Regions from separate parts of the Enterobacter cloacae complex sp. HYC080_NIDB genome, predicted to be linked through region 1. Evidence: predicted binding sites of a transcription regulator. Region 1 holds the regulator's gene; each other region holds the start of a gene.
What was found. Region 1 encodes sigma-54, which starts transcription at its own class of promoters, with help from an activator protein. Its sites were predicted from a motif close to GTTGGCACANNTTTCGCTNT; they were not measured.
Positions count from the first base shown of each region.

Region 2: the regulator sigma-54 is predicted to act here: its motif matches at 3,659-3,678, upstream of glnA (glutamate--ammonia ligase).
Region 3: the regulator sigma-54 is predicted to act here: its motif matches at 4,675-4,694, upstream of norV (anaerobic nitric oxide reductase flavorubredoxin).

Region 1 is NZ_CP114212.1:563,404-570,676, forward strand. Features, by position in the region: gene mtgA (monofunctional biosynthetic peptidoglycan transglycosylase) at 1-638, shown strand, start outside; gene npr (PTS phosphocarrier protein NPr) at 677-949, opposite strand; gene rapZ (RNase adapter RapZ) at 946-1,800, opposite strand; gene ptsN (PTS IIA-like nitrogen regulatory protein PtsN) at 1,846-2,337, opposite strand; gene hpf (ribosome hibernation promoting factor) at 2,420-2,707, opposite strand; gene rpoN (RNA polymerase factor sigma-54) at 2,730-4,163, opposite strand; gene lptB (LPS export ABC transporter ATP-binding protein) at 4,211-4,936, opposite strand; gene lptA (lipopolysaccharide ABC transporter substrate-binding protein LptA) at 4,943-5,497, opposite strand; gene lptC (LPS export ABC transporter periplasmic protein LptC) at 5,466-6,041, opposite strand; gene kdsC (3-deoxy-manno-octulosonate-8-phosphatase KdsC) at 6,038-6,604, opposite strand; gene kdsD (arabinose-5-phosphate isomerase KdsD) at 6,619-7,273, opposite strand, start outside.
Region 2 is NZ_CP114212.1:34,479-41,751, forward strand. Features, by position in the region: gene glnG (nitrogen regulation protein NR(I)) at 1-932, opposite strand, end outside; gene glnL (nitrogen regulation protein NR(II)) at 944-1,993, opposite strand; gene glnA (glutamate--ammonia ligase) at 2,163-3,572, opposite strand; gene typA (ribosome-dependent GTPase TypA) at 3,951-5,774, shown strand; gene ompL (porin OmpL) at 5,854-6,540, opposite strand; gene O1723_RS00190 (MFS transporter) at 6,615-7,273, opposite strand, start outside.
Region 3 is NZ_CP114212.1:1,019,049-1,026,321, forward strand. Features, by position in the region: gene hypF (carbamoyltransferase HypF) at 1-954, shown strand, start outside; gene O1723_RS04855 (HoxN/HupN/NixA family nickel/cobalt transporter) at 956-1,978, shown strand; gene norW (NADH:flavorubredoxin reductase NorW) at 2,050-3,183, opposite strand; gene norV (anaerobic nitric oxide reductase flavorubredoxin) at 3,180-4,628, opposite strand; gene norR (nitric oxide reductase transcriptional regulator NorR) at 4,815-6,329, shown strand; gene gutQ (arabinose-5-phosphate isomerase GutQ) at 6,326-7,273, opposite strand, start outside.

The DNA.
Region 1 (7,273 bases):
TGGCCGTGTTCAGCATTTTGCCAGTACCGTTTTCAGCCGTTATGGTTGAGCGTCAGCTCAGCGCGTGGTTCTCCGGTGATTTTGGCTATGTCGCGCATTCTGACTGGGTGAGTACGGACGAGATCTCACCGTGGATGGGGCTGGCAGTCATCGCGGCGGAAGATCAGAAGTTCCCGGAGCACTGGGGGTTCGATGTGGCCGCGATTGAAAAGGCGCTTGCCCATAACGAACGCCATGAAAATCGCGTGCGCGGTGCGTCTACCCTGTCGCAACAGACGGCAAAAAATCTGTTCCTGTCGGATGGCCGAAGCTGGGTGCGAAAAGGGCTGGAAGCGGGGCTGACGCTTGGAATGGAAACAGTCTGGAGCAAAAAGCGCATTCTGACCGTCTATCTCAATATTGCCGAGTTTGGGGAGGGGGTATTTGGTGTCGAAGCTGCATCACAACGCTATTTTAATAAACCTGCCAGCAGGCTAAGCATGTCGGAGGCCGCGCTGTTAGCCGCTGTACTGCCTAATCCTCTTCGCTTTAAGGCCAGTGCCCCATCAGGCTACGTGCGAAGCCGTCAGGCATGGATCATGCGTCAGATGCGACAGCTGGGTGGAGAGGGGTTTATGCAGCGTAATCATCTGATGTAGGGCGGGTAAGCGCAGCGCCACCCGCCAGAATGGCAGACCTAATCTTCGTCAAACCCGGCATTAAACAGCGCAATCACCGCCGCCAGCGCTTCCTCTTCCTGAGGGCCGGTGGCCTCGACCTCAATCTGGCGCCCTTTGGCAGAATCCAGCATCAGCAGGGCGATAACGCTGTTCGCTTCCGCTTCGGTGCCTTCATCATTGCGCAACAGAACTTCTGCATCAAAACCCTGCATCAGCTCAAACAGTTTCATCGCCGGGCGTGCGTGCATTCCCAGCTTGTTGGTGATCTCAACGGTTTGTTTTACGGTCATGTTTTACGTTTTTCCAGCGTGCGATGACGGGACTGAACGTTCTTGCCGCGCGAGCGGAAATAGTCGGCCAGCTGTTCGGCAATGTAGACCGAACGATGTTTACCGCCGGTACAGCCAATCGCCACCGTCAGGTAGCTACGATTGTTTGTCTCCAGCATAGGTAACCATAGCTCAAGGTAGCTTCGCGTCTGGTAGATAAAATTGTGAACTTCTGTGTGCCTGTCGAGGAACGCCGCAACGGGTTTATCCAGGCCGGTCATAGGACGCAGTTTAGGATCCCAGTGCGGGTTCGGCAGGAAGCGCACGTCGAAAACATAGTCCGCATCAATCGGAATACCGTGCTTAAAGCCAAAGGATTCGAACACCATCGTCAGTTCGCGCTCGCGTTTGCCCAGCAGGCGGGTACGCAGCATTTCCGCCAGTTCATGAACGGACATCTCTGAGGTATCGACAATCAGGTCGGCGCGTGAACGCAGCGGTTCCAGCAGATCGCTCTCTTCGTCGATGGCGCTTTCCAGCGAGAGATTTTTACTGGAAAGCGGGTGCAAACGCCGGGTATCGCTGTAGCGGCGGATCAGGGTATTGCGATCGGCATCGAGAAACAGCAGCTGAGGCGAGAATGCGTCAGGCAGGTTACTCATTGCCTGCTCGAAGATTTCAGGCGACTCGGGCATGTTACGAACGTCGATACTGACGGCAGCAGAGGTTTGTCTCTCCGCCAGGGTACGCGCCAGATCGGGCAATAACACCACCGGCAGGTTATCTACGCAGTAAAAACCCATGTCTTCCAGCGCGCGCAGGGCAACGGATTTCCCCGACCCTGAACGACCGCTGACAATCATCAGCACCATGTTCCGTTTCTCCTCAGGACAACAGATGTGAAGGCCATCTCCTGGTTACGCGTCATCCTGATTGCCTTCTGCTTCAGTGATAATCTGATAAAGCTCTTCATCACTTTGGGCTGAGCGCAGTCGACGGCAGATGGTTTTATCGGCCAGACGTTTAGCGACCAGCGAAAGCGTGTGTAGATGGGTTTTGGTCTGGTCGGCAGGAACCAGCAGCGCGAAGAGGAGATCGACAGGCTGATTATCAATGGCATCAAAGGCAATTGGCGTTTCCAGTTGCACAAACACACCGACGGCACGCAGGGTGTCCTCTTCCAGCTTGCCGTGCGGGATCGCGATGCCGTTGCCGATACCGGTACTGCCCATCTTTTCACGGGTCAGGATCGCTTCGAACACCACCTGCGGCGGCAGGCCCAGCTGTTTTGCAGCCAGTTCACTGATGATCTCCAGCGCACGTTTTTTGCTCTGGCAGTGAACGGCACTGCGGGTACATTCCTGGTTAAGGACATTGCTCAGTTGAAGAGCGGAATCGTTGTTCATCATAATTTCACCTAAGCGCTAACTGTACAAATGGCCTGTTGTTTTTCACAACAGGCCGTCCTGCACCCGTTAACTGCCCGGACAATTAGTGTTGTTTCAGTTTATCTTTATGTTTATTGAGCTGTCGCGCAAGCTTATCAATCAAGCCGTCGATAGCAGCGTACATGTCTTGCCCTTCCGCACTGGCATGGAGTTCACCCCCGTTTACATGCAGGGTCGCATCCGAGATATGAGTCACTTTCTCCACTTTCAACACAACGTAGACCTGGTTGATCCTTTCGAAATACTGCTCGAGTTTCGCGAACTTAGCGTTCACAAAATCACGTAAGGCCTCAGTAATCTCGACATTGTGTCCTGTGATATTGAGCTGCATAGTGTCTTCCTTATCGGTTGTGTCACACCAGTTGTTTACGCTGGTTTGACGGCGGAATGGATAAAGACTCTCGATACTTCGCAACAGTACGACGTGCCACCATAATACCCTGATCGGACAGCATGGTGGTTAACTTACTGTCACTCAGTGGCTTCGCGGGGTTCTCCGCGGCGATCAACTTCTTCACCAGTGCGCGAATCGCCGTTGACGACGCTTCGCCGCCGCCCTCGGTACTCACGTGGCTGGAGAAGAAATACTTAAGCTCAAAAATACCGCGCGGACTGTGCAGATACTTCTGCGTGGTGACGCGGGAAATGGTTGATTCATGCATCTCGACGGCCTGAGCGATATCCGCCAGTACCATCGGTTTCATATATTCTTCGCCCTGCTCAAAGAATGCTTGCTGCTGTTCGACGATACAGCGGCTCACGCGAAGCAGGGTATCATTTCGGCTCTCCAGACTCTTGATCAACCATCGCGCTTCCTGAAGGTTGCTACGAATATATTGATTATCGGCGTCGTTGCGCGCGCTGGTGCACATGGAGGCGTACTGCTGGTTGATTTGCAGGCGAGGGATGCTGTCAGAGTTCAGTTCAACGACCCAGCGGTCGTTATGTTTTCTGACCAGCACGTCCGGGATCACGTACTCGGGTTCACTCGTCTGGATCGACTGACCAGGCCGCGGATCGAGGGACTGAATCAGATTCACCGCCTCTTTCAGCACCTCTTCTTTGAGGCGCGTAACGCGCATCAGGCTACGAAAGTCGTGGTTAGCGAGAAGATCCAGATGATCGCTGATGATTAAGCGTGCTTCGTCGAGCCATGGCGTCTCTTTGCTGAACTGAGAAAGCTGGATCAGCAGGCAGTCGCGCAGATCTTTCGCTGCCACGCCTACGGGATCGAAACGCTGAATACGTTTCAGAACGGCTTCAATCTCTTCCAGCTCAATCTCTTCATCGCCCATGCTCTCCAGAATGTCGTCCAGCGTGACGGTCAGATAGCCGGTGTCATCAACGGCGTCGACAATGGAGGTGGCAATGGCACGATCGGTATCGGAGAACGGGGTCAGCTCCACCTGCCACATCAGGTAATCCTGCAGCGACTGGGTGGTTTCGCCCTGATAAACCGGCAGCTCATCGTCCTGGTAGTCTGCACGCGTACCGGAAGGGGTGCCGGCGGTATAAATTTCATCCCAGCTGGCATCCAGAGGAAGCTCGTCCGGCATCTCTTTTTGTTCGAGTGCATCTGCGGTATCGAGCGATTCTGTATCCTGGGACTGCTGTGTATCTACCTCATCATGAAGATCGGCTTGCTCCAGCAGGGGATTGCTGTCCAGCGCTTGCTGGAGCTCCTGCTGGAGTTCTAAGGTGGACAGTTGCAACAGACGAATTGCCTGCTGTAACTGCGGCGTCATCGCCAGTTGTTGGCTGAGCCTTAATTGCAAACCTTGCTTCATGTTCAGAGCATTTTTCTCCGGTTCGGCGTTACGTTACCTCTACCCTATCAGAGTCTGAAGTCTTCCCCAAGATAGACGCGCTTAACATGATCGTTTTCGAGGATCTGCTGCGGCGTACCGTGGGCGATCAGATTGCCCTGGCTCACAATGTACGCGCGCTCACAGACGGCAAGCGTTTCACGCACGTTGTGGTCGGTGATCAGCACGCCAAGCCCGCTGTCACGCAGATGCTCAATGATACGTTTAATGTCGATGACGGAGATTGGGTCAACACCGGCAAACGGTTCATCCAGAAGGATAAATTTAGGGTTTGCAGCCAGCGCGCGCGCAATCTCAACACGACGGCGTTCACCGCCGGACAATGCCTGACCCAGGCTGTCGCGCAGGTGCTCGATGTGAAACTCTTCCATCAGCTCGTTGGCGCGATCCTGACGCTGTTCGCTGGTCAGGTCGTCACGAATTTGCAGAACCGCCATCAGGTTATCAAAGACGCTCAGACGGCGGAAAATAGAGGCTTCCTGCGGCAGATAGCCGATGCCACGACGCGCGCGCGCGTGCAGTGGCAGCAGGCTGATGTCTTCATCATCGATGATGATGTTGCCGGCATCACGCGGGACAATGCCAACCACCATGTAGAAGGTGGTGGTTTTACCCGCACCGTTAGGGCCAAGCAGGCCCACAATTTCGCCGGAGTTGACGGTCAGACTGACATCTTCTACGACACGGCGGCCCTTATAGGCCTTCGCGAGATTTTTTGCAGTTAATGTTGCCATAACGAATTAGTTACTCTTCTTCTGTGCCGGGGCCTGACCCTTGCCTTTATCCTGCAGCTGAGACGGAACCAGCACGGTGGTTACGCGTTTGCCTTTCTCGCTGGAGGCCTGCATTTTTTGCTCTTTCACCAGATAGGTGATCTTGTCGCCGGTAATGTTGCTGTCCAGCTGTTCCAGATACGCGTTTCCGGTCAGGATAACCAGGTCTTTCGCCAGCTCATAGTGCATATGCGAGGCGCGGCCTTTCACCGGCTTGCCGTTGTCCTGCATCTGGTAGAAGGTGGCCGGGTTGCCGTAACCATCAATGATCTCTTTGCCCTGCTCGCCACCCGGACGGGTAACGACCACTTTATCGGCGTTAATTTTGATGGTGCCCTGCGTCATCACGACGTTACCCGTGAAGGTGACGACGTTACCCTGCATATCGAGGGACTGAGTGTCAGACTCGATGTGGATCGGCTGGTCGGTATCACCCGTTACAGCAAGCGCGGGGAGACTGGTCGCCAGCATCGCGCTGGCGATAATTACTTTAAGGCTGAGTTTGTTTGTTTTGAATTTCATAGGAGGTTCTAACCTTTTCAATCAGCTCGGCGTTCTTGCTGCGTAAGTTCCCGCGCATTCTTAAACCGCTGGAATTAAATGTTGTGCCATACAGTGTGACCAGATCCTGCGAGGTCACGTCCTGGGTTACCAGGTTGATCTGGGCATTATCGGTCGTAATTTTCCGCAGTTGCGAGTCAGCGGTCAGGGCGTTGACTTCAACGTGGCCATACAGATAAAGCATACGGTCATTTGTCAGTTTGGCCCGATCTGACTTAATTGACCACGTCGGCACTTTGTCTTTATCGAATGTGGTCATGACGGGTTGGGTAAACCACGAAACGCCCTCATCGGAAAAATATTCCACATGCTGGGCAACCAGGCGATAGTTCAGCGCACCTTCCGGGCTATAGACCACGGTGTCGCTGTGATCGCTTTTGTAGGTTGGATCGTTATTGTTGATCACTTCCTTTTGCGTATCGTCGCGATCGGCCAGGTTCACGCCAATCAATACCAGTGCGACAAGCGAAAGCAGAATGATAACCCAACGTCTGGTTTTACTCATATTGATTGCCCTTTGGCCTCATCAAGCTTGCCCTGCGCCAGCAGAAGCAGGTCGCAGACTTCACGTACGGCACCACGGCCACCGTTGATGTGGGTAACGTAATCAGCGCGTGGGAGCAGCAACGGGTGAGCGTCAGCAACCGCAATGCTGAGACCGACTTCAGCCATCACTGGCCAGTCAATCAAATCGTCCCCGACATAGGCCACGTTTTCCGGCGCGATCGCCAGTTTACCCAGTAAATCGTTGAACGCTGCCATTTTATCGGATTGCCCCTGATACAGATGGGTAATCCCTAAGGTTTCACAGCGGTCTTCTACCAGTTTAGCTTTCCGCCCGGTGATGATAGCCACCTCGATACCCGAGGTGAGCGCGCAGCGAATTCCGTAGCCATCGCGGACGTTAAACGCTTTCAGCTCTTCGCCATGATTGCCCATGTAAATCAGGCCATCGGAGAGTACGCCATCGACATCAAGGATGAGCAGACGAATATTTTCCGCCTTTGCCATCATCTGGTTACTAACCGGTCCATAACAGGTTGCAAGGGATGCACCCGCATTACTCATTGTCTTATCCTTCATTACACTACGCCTGCGCGCAGCAGATCATGCATATGTACCACACCCAGCAACTGGTCGCCATCGGCAACCATAACGGAGGTGATATGGCGGGACTGCATCAGGTTCAGCACATCCACGGCCAGCGTACCCGGACGCACGCGAATCCCGCCGGGCGTCATGACATCGGCAATGCCAAGTGTACGGACATCTACACCCATGTCGAACACGCGACGCAGGTCGCCATCGGTGAAGATCCCCTGAATTTTCATCAGGTCGTCACACACGACCGTCATGCCCAGATTCTTGCGGGTGATTTCCAGCAGCGCATCACGCAGGGAGGCCTCTTTACTGACGTGAGGGATCTCATCCCCGGTGTGCATAATGTCGTTTACCCGAAGCAGCAGCTTGCGCCCCAGCGCGCCACCCGGGTGGGAAAGCGCGAAGTCCTCCGGCGTAAAACCACGCGCTTCCAGCAACGCAACGGCAAGTGCATCGCCCATGACCAGGGCCGCGGTGGTACTGGACGTTGGAGCCAGACCGAGAGGACAGGCTTCTTTGGGTACTTTTACGCACAGGTGAATATCGGCTGCACGCGCCATGCTGCTTTCAGGGCGGCTGGTCATGCAAATCAGCGGCACCTGCAGGCGCTTCAGTACCGGGATTAGCGCCAGGATT
Region 2 (7,273 bases), 530 kb from region 1:
AGCGGCGGCAGATGAACGCGAATCACGTTCAGGCGATGGAATAAATCCTCACGGAATTTGCCTTCCTGTACGCGTTGCTCCAGGTTCTGGTGCGTCGCGGCGATAATGCGCACGTCCACCTTCACCGGCGCGTAGCCGCCCACGCGATAAAACTGCCCGTCGGCCAGCACGCGCAACAGGCGGGTCTGAACATCCAGCGGCATATCGCCGATCTCGTCCAGGAAAAGCGTCCCGCCATCAGCCTGTTCGAAGCGCCCCTGGCGAATGGTATTCGCGCCGGTAAACGCCCCCTTCTCGTGGCCGAACAGCTCGGACTCAATCAAATCTTTTGGGATCGCGGCCATATTCAGGGCGATAAACGGCGCTTTTGCTCGCGGGCTGTGGCGATGCAAGGCATGCGCCACAAGCTCTTTACCGGTTCCCGACTCACCGTTGATCAGCACGCTGATGGATGAACGCGACAGACGGCCAATAATGCGAAACACATCCTGCATCGCCGGCGCTTCGCCGATGATGTCGGTGGTAGGCCCAAAATCGGGCGCGTGGCGCGGCTGTTGCTGCTCCTGGTAGTGGCTAATCGCACGCTCAACCAGTGCCACCGCCTCATCGATATCAAACGGTTTGGGCAGATAATCGAACGCCCCTTGCTGATAGGCACTCACAGCGGCATCCAGATCGGAGTGTGCCGTCATTATGATGACCGGAAGCATAGGGTGGCGTTGTTTGATCTGCTTTAAAAGCGCCAGCCCGTCCATGCCTGGCATGCGAATATCCGAAAGCAGAACGTCTGGCGTTTTGGTAGTGAGTGCATCGAGCACGTCGCTACCGCTCTCAAACGTCGTGCAGCTTAATCCTGCCCCTGTGAGCGCGCGTTCAAGCACCCAACGGATGGAGCTATCGTCATCGACTACCCAGACTATCCCTCGTTGCATAAACGTCACCTTTATTTTTTAATCGGCAGGAAAACCGAAAACTCGGTATGTCCCGGCCAACTGGTAAATTCAATTTTTCCGGAGTGCTGATCGATCAAGCTGCGGGCGATAGATAAGCCCAGGCCGGTCCCGCCTTCGCGACCGCTGACCATCGGATAAAACAGAGTGTCCTGAAGATGGGAGGGAATACCGGGCCCGTTATCCTCGACGTCGATGCGCGCCGCCAGCCGATAGCGCACGCCGTGTAAGGTGAGCTGGAAGGCGGTACGGGTACGTAAAATAATCTCGCCCCCTTCCGGTCCCAGCGCCTGCAGGGCATTACGCACGATATTCAACAGGACCTGCTCAATTTGATCCGGGTCATGCGCCAGTTCCGGCAGGCTGGGGTCGTAATCACGCACCAGCGTGACGTTCTCCGGCAGTTCCATCGAGACGAGTTTCACGACGCGTTCAGCCACCTTATGAATGCTTTCCGTAACATGCATTCCCGGCTGTTGCGGCCCCAGAAGACGGTCAACCAGATTACGCAGACGGTCCGCCTGCTCAATGATGACGTTGGTGTACTCCGCCAGCGCAGGATCGGGTAACGCCTTGGTCAGAAGCTGCGCCGCACCGCGTAACCCACCCAGCGGGTTTTTGATTTCATGCGCCAGACCACGCACCAGGTCACGGGCGGCAATTTGCTGCGCATGCTGGAGCTGCTCCTGGCTCAGGCGACGCTGATTATCCATCGGCGCCATTTCAAGCAGGATCATCCCTTCAGGAAGTCGTTGCGCAGTCAGCGACAGAATATGCGAGCGCCCGTCGATCACCAGCGTCACTTCGTTATCGGTAAACCCCTGGCCGGCCTGCAAACTTTCCTGCATCAGGCCAATATTCAGCGAAAAATAGCTCAGGAGTTCCGGAAGCGGGGTACCAAACAGTTTCCGCGCGCTTTGGGCCAGCAGCTGCTGCGCCGCCGGGTTGGCGTAATGAACGGCCAGCTCGTCGTCAACCAGCAAGATACTGTTAATTAAAGAATTGAGGATCTGCCCAGCATCGGGCAGCGTGCCAGTTGCCATTCAGCAGTCTCCTGGAGTCGTTGCACTGTTTTAGTGCAGTATAGCTTTTTCGGCGTAAAAAGCGCGTGAGATCAGGTTGTTGGTGGAGAAAAAAGCCCATCCGGAGATGGGCTAAAAGTTTCCACGGCAACTACTCCCGGCGCTTGTCACGCCGGGTAAAACAACTTAATTAAACGCTGTAGTACAGTTCGAACTCAACCGGGTGTGGCGTCATGCGCACGCGGTCGTTCTCTTCGGTACGCAGGGCGATGTAAGCATCGATAGCGTCGTCAGTGAACACGCCGCCCGCCGTCAGGAACTCACGGTCTGCGTCCAGCGCCTGCAGGGCTTCTTCCAGAGAGCCAGCAACCTGTGGGATCTCTTTCGCTTCTTCTGGCGGCAGGTCGTACAGGTTTTTGTCCATCGCTTCGCCTGGGTGGATCTTGTTCTTGATACCGTCCAGACCGGCCATCAGCAGTGCTGCGAAGCACAGGTATGGGTTAGCCGCTGGGTCCGGGAAGCGAACTTCGATACGACGCGCTTTAGGAGACGCCACCACCGGGATACGGATAGAAGCAGAACGGTTACGCGCAGAGTAAGCCAGCATGACTGGTGCTTCGTAGCCCGGGACCAGACGCTTGTAGGAGTTCGTGGTTGGGTTCGCCAGGGCGTTGATCGCTTTAGCGTGTTTGATAACGCCGCCAATGTAGTACAGCGCCTGCTCAGACAGACCAGCATATTTGTCGCCAGAGAACAGGTTGGTGCCGTTCTTGGACAGAGACATGTGGCAGTGCATACCGGAACCGTTATCGCCAAACATCGGTTTTGGCATGAAGGTCGCGGTTTTACCGAAACGGTGCGCAACGTTATGCACAACGTATTTGTAGATCTGAATTTCGTCCGCTTTTTTGGTCATGGTGTTGAAGCGGGTAGCCACTTCGTTCTGACCCGCAGTCGCGACTTCGTGGTGGTGAGCTTCAACCACCAGGCCCATTTCTTCCATCACCAGACACATGGTGGAACGGATGTCCTGTGCAGAATCGACCGGTGGAACCGGGAAGTAACCGCCTTTCACGCCTGGACGGTGACCTTTGTTACCACCTTCGTATTTGGTGGAGGAGTTCCATGCACCTTCGATGTCGTCGATTGCTACGTGGGAGCCAGAAATAGAGGCACCGAAACGAATGTCATCGAACAGGAAGAACTCTGGCTCTGGCCCGAACAGCACGGTATCCGCGATGCCGGTAGAACGCAGGTACTCTTCAGCGCGTTTAGCGATAGAACGTGGGTCGCGGTCGTAGCCCTGCAGCGTGCCTGGCTCGAGGATGTCGCAACGGATGATCAGGGTTGGTTCTTCGAAGAACGGATCAATGACCGCGGTGGTTGCATCTGGCATCAGAACCATGTCGGATTCGTTAATGCCTTTCCAGCCACCAATGGAGGAGCCGTCAAACATTTTGCCTTCTTCAAAGAATTCGGCGTTCACCTGATGAGCAGGGATTGTGACGTGCTGTTCTTTACCTTTGGTATCAGTGAAGCGCAGATCAACAAACTTCACTTCATGTTCGTTCAGCATCGTCAAAACGTGTTCAGCGGACATACTTAACTCTCCAGATTGGTCATTGTCGTCGTGGTAACGAGGTCTTCAATTTCTGTTTGTACTGGCCGTGTGCCATGTATTTTTATAAAGCGAAATCTGTGCCAACTTTTAAAACACCCCAAAAAGGCGTTATCATGCGCACCATAGTGCAAAAGGGCTGCACCACAATGGATTTGTTGCACCAGTATAGTGCTTCAATGTGAACATTGAGCACCATATTGGTGCAATTTACGTTAAAGTGCCCTTTTACCGCTCCGTGAAAGCGATCACAAAGCATCTCTGCAATACTTGTTTGCGGGGGATGTTTGTGATCCTGTTTTGTAGTGCGATTAATCCGTGTACAATAACGCGCTATTTCTAAATGCCTGAGGCAAAGTTGTGATCGAAAATTTGCGTAACATCGCCATCATCGCGCACGTAGACCATGGTAAAACTACCCTGGTTGACAAGCTGCTGCAGCAATCCGGTACGTTTGATGCGCGTGCCGAAACCCAAGAACGCGTGATGGACTCCAACGATTTGGAGAAAGAGCGTGGGATTACCATCCTCGCGAAAAACACCGCGATTAAATGGAATGACTACCGTATCAACATCGTTGATACCCCAGGGCACGCCGACTTCGGTGGTGAAGTTGAACGTGTAATGTCCATGGTAGACTCCGTTCTGCTGGTCGTTGACGCAATGGATGGCCCAATGCCACAGACGCGCTTCGTGACCAAAAAAGCTTTCGCCCATGGTCTGAAGCCAATCGTTGTTATCAACAAAGTTGACCGTCCTGGCGCGCGTCCTGACTGGGTTGTTGACCAGGTCTTCGACCTGTTCGTTAACCTCGACGCGACCGACGAGCAGCTGGACTTCCCTATCGTTTACGCGTCTGCGCTGAACGGTATCGCTGGTCTGGACCATGAAGACATGGCTGAAGACATGACCCCGCTGTATCAGGCGATTGTTGACCGTGTTCCTGCGCCAAACGTTGACCTGGACGGCACCCTGCAGATGCAGATCTCCCAGCTCGACTACAACAACTACGTTGGCGTCATCGGCATTGGTCGTATCAAGCGCGGTAAAGTGAAGCCTAACCAGCAGGTCACTATCATCGATAGCGAAGGCAAAACCCGTAACGGTAAAGTCGGTAAAGTTCTGACTCACCTGGGTCTTGAGCGTATCGAGAGCGACATCGCGGAAGCGGGCGACATCATCGCGATCACCGGTCTGGGCGAGCTGAACATCTCCGACACCATCTGCGATCCGCAGAACGTCGAAGCGCTGCCTGCTCTGTCCGTTGATGAACCAACCGTATCCATGTTCTTCAACGTCAACACCTCTCCGTTCTGTGGCAAAGAAGGTAAATTCGTTACCTCTCGTCAGATCCTTGACCGCCTGAACAAAGAGCTGGTGCACAACGTTGCGCTGCGCGTTGAAGAAACTCAGGATGCTGACGCATTCCGCGTTTCGGGTCGTGGCGAGCTGCACCTGTCAGTCCTGATCGAAAACATGCGTCGTGAAGGTTTCGAGATGGCGGTTTCCCGTCCGAAAGTTATCTTCCGCGAAATCGACGGCCGTAAACAAGAGCCGTTTGAGAACGTAACGCTGGACGTTGAAGAGCAGCACCAGGGTTCTGTTATGCAGGCACTGGGCGAGCGTAAAGGCGACCTGAAAAACATGAATCCAGATGGCAAAGGCCGCGTACGTCTCGACTACGTGATCCCAAGCCGTGGCCTGATCGGCTTCCGTTCTGAGTTCATGACCATGACCTCCGGTACCGGTCTGCTGTACTCCACCTTCAGCCACTACGACGACGTGCGTCCGGGCGAAGTGGGCCAGCGTAACAACGGCGTGCTGATCTCCAACGGTCAAGGTAAAGCGGTTGCGTTCGCGCTGTTCGGTCTGCAGGATCGCGGTAAGCTGTTCCTGGGTCACGGTGCAGAAGTTTACGAAGGCCAGATCATCGGTATTCACAGTCGTTCTAACGACCTGACCGTAAACTGCCTGACCGGTAAGAAACTGACCAACATGCGTGCGTCCGGTACTGACGAAGCAACGGTTCTGGTTCCACCGATCAAGATGACTCTGGAGCAGGCTCTGGAATTCATCGATGATGACGAACTGGTCGAAGTGACTCCACAGTCAATTCGTATCCGTAAACGTCACCTGACTGAGAACGATCGTAAACGTGCAATGCGCGGTGCGAAAGAAGAGTAATACAGTCAATCTGTAGGCCGGGTAAGCGTGCGCGCCTCCCGGCAACTAAAAAGCCGCTGATTTCTCAGCGGCTTTTTTATTAGAACGAGTACCGTAACCCCAGGCGAATTCGGTACTGCTCGCGGTTGTAATCATTCCATCTGTCCAGCCACTGAAGTTCGAGGTACGGCAGCCAGTTTCTGTCGATCTTATAGCTGAATTTATTGGTGATTTCCCAGTGATGGTCTTTGCCATTTTTGCTGTGATAATCATTCACCCGCTGGAAAAAGTGCGGTTCAAACGTGTAGAAAAACGCATCCGTTACTTTGAAATTCCAGTAGTTGGCAAACTCGTGCGTGTCGTTCTTATCCATCTGACCGTTATAGTCCGGCGTATCGTAATTGTTATGGTTATAGCGATAGCGGAAGGTCAGGTTAAACCAGTCGATAAATTTATAGTTGGTGTCCAGATAGACCGCACCACCCGAACCGGCGCTGCTGTCATTAATCAATCCGCCGGGCTGGAAGGTGAGTTTGTCGGTGGGTTTAAAGAGCGGATACCATCCCTCTATTTCGTTATAGCTGTGCTTCAGCTCATCCCATTTCCCCACGTTATAGGCATTGGTGAACATCAGCCCCGCGCCCATATCAAAGTTATATCCCGCACGCAGGATCACCTCGTGCAGTTCAGAGGCCGTATTGTAAGCTTCGCGGGTTTCGACATAGGCCCCGGCAAATACCGGGCAGGACACAGACGACACGATCAGTACAGTGATGATTCTTTTCATAATTTGTCCATGTATCAGGTACAGAAAGGCCTCCCTCCTGATTAACAGGAAGGACATATTGGCCGGATTTATTGTTATAAAGTGACTGCTGACGCTTTATTGTTGGTAGTTATCTCAGGGGTATTCGCTGATTGTTTTTTCCGTTTTCCAATCTCCTCGATAATAAAGGCGAAGCGCGCTTCGTTGAGTATATAAAACAGTCCCATGGTCACAGCGGCAACGATTGCCAGGCCGCATGGCCAGAGGAAAATAAGCTGACGCAATCCCAGCAGCGTGCCCGCGCTTTGAACGGCATGGGGAACGTAGCCAATCTGGGACAGCATGATGCCGGGCAGGAAGCCAGCGAGGGCGGCGGATATTTTGCGCGAGAAGGTATAACCAGTGTAAACCGACCCTTCGGCGCGGATGCCGGTTTTCCATTCGCCATAATCGACGGTATCCGGCACCAGCGCCCAGTTCAGGCTGTTCACAAACGCCGTGCCGAAGAAGGCCATACAGGAAAACAGCACGAACAGCAGGGAGCTGGTCCCCCAGAAGAAGTTCAGCACGTCACCCACTGCCCACAGTGCCAGCCCACCCAGATACACCGGCTTCTTGCCAAAGCGCTTCACCGCGCCGGGCACCAGAAACACGCCAATCAGAATGCAGCCCATGCTGAAAAAACCCATCCACGACAGCAGATGAAGATCGTTCAGCACGTACTGGGTGTAATAGACCTGAATCGCCAGCTTGA
Region 3 (7,273 bases), 460 kb from region 1:
GAGGGGGTCGACGCACAGTGGCGTTCGGCGCTGGCAATGATGCAACAGGTTTATGCCTTTAAGCCCGCGCGTGTCGTGTGCGATGCCCATCCGGCGTATCACGCCCGTCAGTGGGCGCTGGAGCAGGGGCTGCCCGTTGAAACCGTGCTGCATCATCATGCCCATGCGGCGGCGTGTCTGGCTGAAAATGGCTGGCCGCTCGGCGGTGGGGACGTTATCGCCCTGACGCTGGACGGGATCGGCATGGGCGAGAATGGCGCGCTGTGGGGCGGAGAGTGCCTGCGGGTGAACTATGTCGACTGCGAACATTTGGGTGGCCTGCCTGCCGTTGCGCTGCCGGGGGGCGATCTGGCAGCGAAGCAGCCGTGGCGCAATTTGCTCGCCCACTGCCTGGCCTTTGTGCCTGACTGGCAGCAGTTCCCGGAGACGCGGGCAGTGCAGGGCCAGAACTGGCCGCTACTGGCGACGGCGATCCAGCGTGGCATCAACGCGCCGCGGGCCTCGTCCTGTGGACGCCTGTTTGATGCGGTTGCCTGTGCGCTGGGCATCGATACGCAGTGCTACGAAGGCGAAGCGGCCTGCAGGCTGGAAGCGCTGGCGGCACGGTGCAACGGTGTGAAACACCCGGTTACGCTGTCGGTGGACGACCTTGCACTTTTCTGGCAACAGTGGCTTGCCTGGCAGGCGGAGCCCTGCGAGCGCGCGTGGGCGTTTCACGATGCGCTGGCCAGAGGGCTGTCGGAGCATGCCGCATCCCATGCCCGACGCTTATCGCTTTCAACAATCTGCCTCAGTGGCGGTGTGTTACATAACCGCCTGCTGCGCGCGCGCCTGCGGCATTATCTTTCTGACTTTACGCTTCTTTTTCCTTCGCGCCTGCCTGCAGGTGACGGAGCGATCTCCTTCGGGCAGGCGGTGGTCGCCGCTGCCCGGTCATGTTCACAAAGGATTTAAAATGTTACGACTGTTACGCAATGAACCTCGCGCCGCGCTTCTGCTGCTGGCACTGGTAATGGCAAACCTGCTGGCCTGGGGCTGGGCATGGCACACCTTCAGCGGCAGTACGGCGCTGATGGCGGCAAGCCTGCTGGCCTGGTGTTACGGGCTGCGTCATGCGGTGGATGCCGACCACATTGCTGCCATTGATACCGTGACGCGTAAGATGATGCAGCAGGGCAAACGCCCGTCCGGCGTGGGGGCGTGGTTCTCGCTGGGGCACTCCACCATCGTGGTGCTGGCTTCCATCGCTATCGCCGCCACCGCCACGGCGTTTCAGAAAAATATGGCATGGTTCCACGAGACCGGGAGCCTGATTGGCACCGCCGTTTCCGCCACCTTCCTGCTGGCGATGGCGCTGGTGAATATGGTGATTTTGCGCGGCGTATGGTGCAGTTTCCAGGCGCTGAAAAAGGGGCATGCGGCCCGCAGCGACGTGGAGCTTCCCGCCCAGGGTGGGGTGATGAGCTGGCTGTTTGGCAAAACCTTCCGCCTCGTCAATAAAAGCTGGCAGATGTACCTGGTGGGCTTCCTGTTTGGTCTCGGGTTTGATACCGCCACTGAAATTGGCGTGCTGGGGATTTCTGCCGCCAGCGCCTCCAGCGGGATGTCGGTGTGGTCAATCATGATCTTCCCGGCGCTCTTCGCCAGCGGTATGGCGCTGGTGGATACCCTCGACAATTTGCTGATGGTCGGTGCCTACGGCTGGGCGTTTAACAAACCGCAGCGCAAGCTCTACTACAACATGACCATTACCGGTACCTCCGTGGTGGTGGCGCTGTTCATTGGTGGGCTGGAAGCGCTGGGTCTGCTGATGGATAAATTTGCCCTTAGCGGCGGCATCTGGGATGCGGTGGGCGCGGTAAACGATAACCTCGGCAACGCCGGATTTGTGGTGGTCGGGCTGTTTGTCGCCTGCTGGCTGATCTCCATGGCCAACTACCGCTGGCGCGGCTACGATGCGCTGGTGGTGCGCTCCTGAATTTTTGCCTCAACTCTCTTTTTGTTGTTTTGTAGGCCGGGTAAGCGCAGCGCCACCCGGCAATACGACGGTTAAGCAGGTAGCGATTTCAGCAGCGCAAACGCCTCCTTCATTCTCTCTTCGCTCACCACAAAGGCGCGCAGTTGGTCATCTGCGTCGATGCCGCGCGCCACCATCCCCTGTGATTCAATGGCGATTTGCCAGTTCAGATCCTGTCGCTGCGTTTCTCCCGCAAGGTGCAGCGGCAGGTCCGGCGTTTTCACCTTCACCAGCATCGGCGGAAGCTTTAGCGGCGCGCTGACGCCGATCAGGTTTTTCGCCAGGACCATGGCGCTCAACTGGATCGGTTGCAGAAACGGCAGCACCCGGCCATTAATTTCCGCGCAGTCGCCCAGGGCATAAATGTCCGGCTGTGAGGTTTGCAGGTAGCTGTCGACCTTTACGCCGCGGTCTGTTTCGGCGCCTGCGCGATGTGCCAGCGCGGTTTCCGGGCGCAGACCCGTCGCGGCAACCACCGCATCCACCTCAACGCTGCGGTTGCGGTCGAGCGCCCCACGAATGCCGCCTGCGGTTTTGCTCAGACTCTGTAACTGCGATTTGAGCAGCAGATGGACGCCCATGTTGGTCAGTCGATGCTGTAAGCGGCTGCTTACTTCTGCGGGCATCAGCGCCGACAGAATGCTCGCCGCGTGGTCAACCAGGGTAACGGTTTTACCCGCGCGGCAGAAATCCATCGCCAGCTCGGTACCAATCAGCCCACCGCCGACGATCATCACGCGTTGCGCATCGCGAAGCCCCGTTTCGCTTGCCTGATACTCCTGCTGGCTGTTTAGGGTGATCATCAGCTCTCGCCCTTCAACGGGCGGCACAAAGGCAGAGGCCCCTGTGGCCAGCACCAGCTTGTCGTACTGCCAGATTTTATCTTTCGCCTTCACGACGTGCGCGGCGGCGTCGATATCGGTAACCCAGGTGTAGGGAAACAGGCGCAGGTTAAACTGTTCCGCGAACTCCCCCGCCGTCTGGCGGGTGAGGTCTTCGGCGCGCTGATTCTGGCTGATGACATGGCTTAAATCAGGCTTGTTGTACTCATCCATGCTGTCGGCAGCGATCACCGTCACCGGCACGTTAGCGTCCTGTTTGCGGATATTTTTCACCAGCTGGCGGGCGGCGAAGCCCGAACCGATGATGACGATTCCGTGATTCATTTTGCCTCCGTACCCAGTTCGTCAAAGACGTCTTTACCGAGGGAACATTCCGGGCAGAGGAAGGTATCCGGCACGTCGCACCACGGTGTGCCCGGGGCAACGTCCTGAAGGGGTTCGCCCCGTTCCGGGTCATATATCCACTGGCAAACGCTGCACTGCATGCGTGGGCCGAGGTGTGCAGCATCGGCAGCTGCACAGGCACAGGCTTCCTGCTGTTCGGTAGGTTTTGCAGACGCCTCAGGAAGCGGTGCGAGCGCCCACTGACGGGCAATGTCGCGGCCATGCTGACGGCAAATTTCCAGCGCGTCGATATCCGGGCGCCATTTCGCTTTCAGACTCAGGGACATCTCAAAACCTGCATCCTGCAGACGGGTAGAGAGGCGATCTACCGCGCCGCCGCTCCAGCCGTGAGAGCCAAACGCGCTGGCGCGTTTGTTGCGAAAACGCAGGCCGGTCATCTCTTCCACCAGGCCAGCAATTTTCGGCATCATCACGTTGTTCATCGTGGAGGTGCCCACCAGCACGCCTTTTGAGCGGAAGACATTGGTGAGGATCTCGTTTTTATCGCTGCGCGCCACGTTGAAGATTTTCACCGCTACGTTCGGATCCACTTCGTTGATGCCCTGGGCAATGGCGTCCGCCATCATGCGGGTGTTATTGGACATGGTGTCGTAGAAAATCGTGATGCGGTCTTCCTGATAATCCGCCGCCCATTTCAGGTACAGCTCAACGATCTGGGTGGGGTTTTCACGCCACACCACGCCGTGGGAGGTGGCAATCATGTCCACCGGCAGGTTAAAGCCGAGGATCTCGGTGATTTTTGGCGTCACCAGACGGCTGAACGGGGTCAGAATGTTGGCGTAGTAGCGCTGGCACTGCTCAAACAGTTCGGTCTGATCCACTTCATCATTGAACAGGCGTTCGTCACAGTAGTGCTGGCCAAAGGCGTCGTTGCTGAACAATACCGCGTCGCCGGTCATGTAGGTCATCATGCTGTCCGGCCAGTGCAGCATCGGGGTTTCAACGAAGATCAGCTGTTTGCCGTTGCCGATATCCAGCGAGTCGCCGGTTTTCACGGTGTGGAAATTCCACTCCGGATGGTGGTGATGACCATTGATCGAGTCAATGGCGTTGGTGGTGCAGTAGATCGGTGTATTCGGAATGTACGACATCAGCTCGGTCAACGCACCGGCGTGATCTTCTTCCGCGTGGTTGATGATGATGTAGTCGATTGCGCCGAGATCGATTTCGCTGCGCAGGTTCTGCACGAACTCGCGGCTGAATTTGTGATCGACGGTATCGATCAGTACGTTTTTGCCTTCACGGATAAGATAGCTGTTGTAGCTGCTGCCGCGCAGCGTTTTGTATTCCGTCCCGTGGAAATCACGCACCTCCCAGTCACGTTGACCCACCCAATGAATGTTATTTTTAACCAGAATAGACATAGCAACCTCAACGTAATACAGCGTTTTTGAATAAGATGATTTGCCTATACCACATAGCGTGCCAACTTTTATTTTATTGATTTTAATGGATTATTTTTTCTATACCTCGTGATGAGTAGTCATTATGACTATCCTGATGACGGTCAATATGACACTATTTATTGTCAAAATGACAGCGAGGCAGCCATGAGTTTTTCCGTAGATGTGCTGGCGAAGATCGCCATTGAACTGCAAACCGGTATCGGTCATCAGGACCGTTTTCAGCGGCTTATCTCCACGCTGCGTCACGTGCTGGCGTGCGATGCCTCGGCGCTGTTGCGCTACGAGGGGAGACAATTTATTCCGCTGGCTATCGACGGGCTCGCGAAAGATGTTCTCGGGCGGCGGTTTACTCTTGAAGGGCATCCGCGGCTGGAAACCATTGCCCGTGCGGGTGACGTGGTACGTTTCCCGGCGGACAGCGACTTGCCGGATCCCTACGACGGTCTGATCCCGGGGCAGGAGAGCCTGAAGGTGCACGCCTGTATCGGTCTGCCGCTGTTTGCCGGACAACACCTGATTGGCGCATTAACCCTCGACGGCATGTCGCCGGACCAGTTCGACACCTTCAGTGATGAAGAGTTAAGGCTGATTGCCGCGCTGGCCTCCGGGGCGCTCAATAACGCGTTGCTGATAGAACAGCTGGAAAGCCAGAATATTCTTCCCGGCAGCCCGTCGGCGTTTGAGCCGGTGGCGCACACGGAGATGATCGGTCTGTCGCCGGGCATAGCGCAGCTTAAAAAAGAGATTGAGATTGTCGCCGCGTCCGACCTGAACGTGCTGATCTTCGGTGAAACCGGCACCGGTAAAGAGCTGGTGGCGAAGTCAATTCATGAAGCCTCACCACGCGCGGCCAACCCGCTCGTATACCTTAACTGTGCCGCATTGCCGGAGAGCGTGGCGGAAAGCGAGCTGTTTGGTCACGTCAAAGGGGCATTTACCGGGGCCATCAGCAACCGCAGCGGTAAGTTTGAGATGGCCGATAACGGGACGCTGTTTCTCGATGAGATTGGAGAGCTTTCGCTTTCGCTCCAGGCCAAGCTGCTGCGCGTATTGCAGTACGGTGACATCCAGCGCGTGGGGGATGATCGCAGCTTACGGGTGGACGTGCGCGTGCTGGCGGCGACCAACCGCGACCTGCGAGAAGCGGTGCTGGCCGGGCATTTCCGCGCGGATCTTTTCCACCGTCTGAGCGTGTTCCCGCTTACCGTGCCGCCGCTGCGCGAGCGCGGAGAAGATGTGGTTCTGCTGGCGGGCTATTTCTGCGAGCAATACCGTCTCAGAATGGGGCTTTCCCGCGTGGTACTCAGCCCGGGGGCGAGGGCGCATCTGTTGAGCTACGGCTGGCCGGGCAACGTGCGCGAGCTGGAGCATGCGATTCACCGTGCGGTGGTGCTGGCGCGGGCGACGCGTGCGGGTGATGAGGTTGTGATCCACGCGCGTCATTTTGCGTTGCACGATGACGCCGTGCAGGCGGTGGCTCAGCGTGTGCCGGAGAATGCAAATGAAAACCTGCGCGAGGCGACGGAAGCGTTCCAGCGTCAGATGATTACCCGCGCGCTGGAGCAGAACAACCGCAGCTGGGCGGCGTGCGCGCGGGCGCTGGAGATGGACGTCGCCAACCTGCACCGGCTGGCGAAGCGTCTTGGGCTAAAGGGTTAAATAATCCCCGCCTGGTAGAAATCCTGCAGGTTGATGGCACCGCAGAGCTTGCCGGCGTCATCCACCACCGGTGCGGCGGTGATTTTGCGCTTCATCAGCACCTCTTTGGCCTCAATGGCGCGGCTGTCGGCATTCAGCGTCAGCCCGCCTTTGGTCATCGCGTCAGACACTTTCGTTTCCAGTTTGCCACCCCCCACCAGCCAGCGCCGCAGGTCGCCGTCAGTGAATACGCCCTGGACGCTACCGTTGTCGTCACACACCGCGACCAGCCCCAGCCCGGTGCGGCTCAGTTCCAGCATCGCGTCCATCACGCTGGTATCGAGCTTGACCTGGGGAATGGCATCGTCAGTGCGCATCAGATGATGAACCTTATTGAGCAGCCGCGCGCCGAGCGCGCCCGCCGGATGCGAACGGGCAAAATCTTCTTCGTTAAATCCGCGCGCCTGCATCACCGCCATCGCCAGCGCGTCACCCATCATGAGGGTGTTGACGGTGCTGGAGGTCGGGGCAAGGTGCATCGGGCAGGCTTCACGCTCAACGGAAATATCCAGCGTCGCTTTAGCGGCCAGCGCCAGCGGCGAGCGGGATTTGCCGGTCATCGCCAGCAGAGCGACCGATTTCTCCTGCAGGCGCGGAATAATAAGATCCAGCTCTTTGGCCGAACCGGAGTAGGAGATAAACAGCATCACATCGCGGCTTTCGATCATCCCCAGATCGCCATGCAGCGCCTCGGCGGGATGCACGAAGAAGGCCGGGGTGCCGGTGCTCGCCAGCGTCGCGGCAATTTTTTTGCCGATATGGCCGGATTTACCGATGCCCGCCACGATCACTTTGCCTTCGCAGTGGATAATCGTGTTGGCGGCGCGAACAAAATCCTCGCCCAGACGTTCTGGCAGGCGGCTGGCTTCCTGCAGCTCCAGCATCAGCGTCTGGCGGCCCGTTTC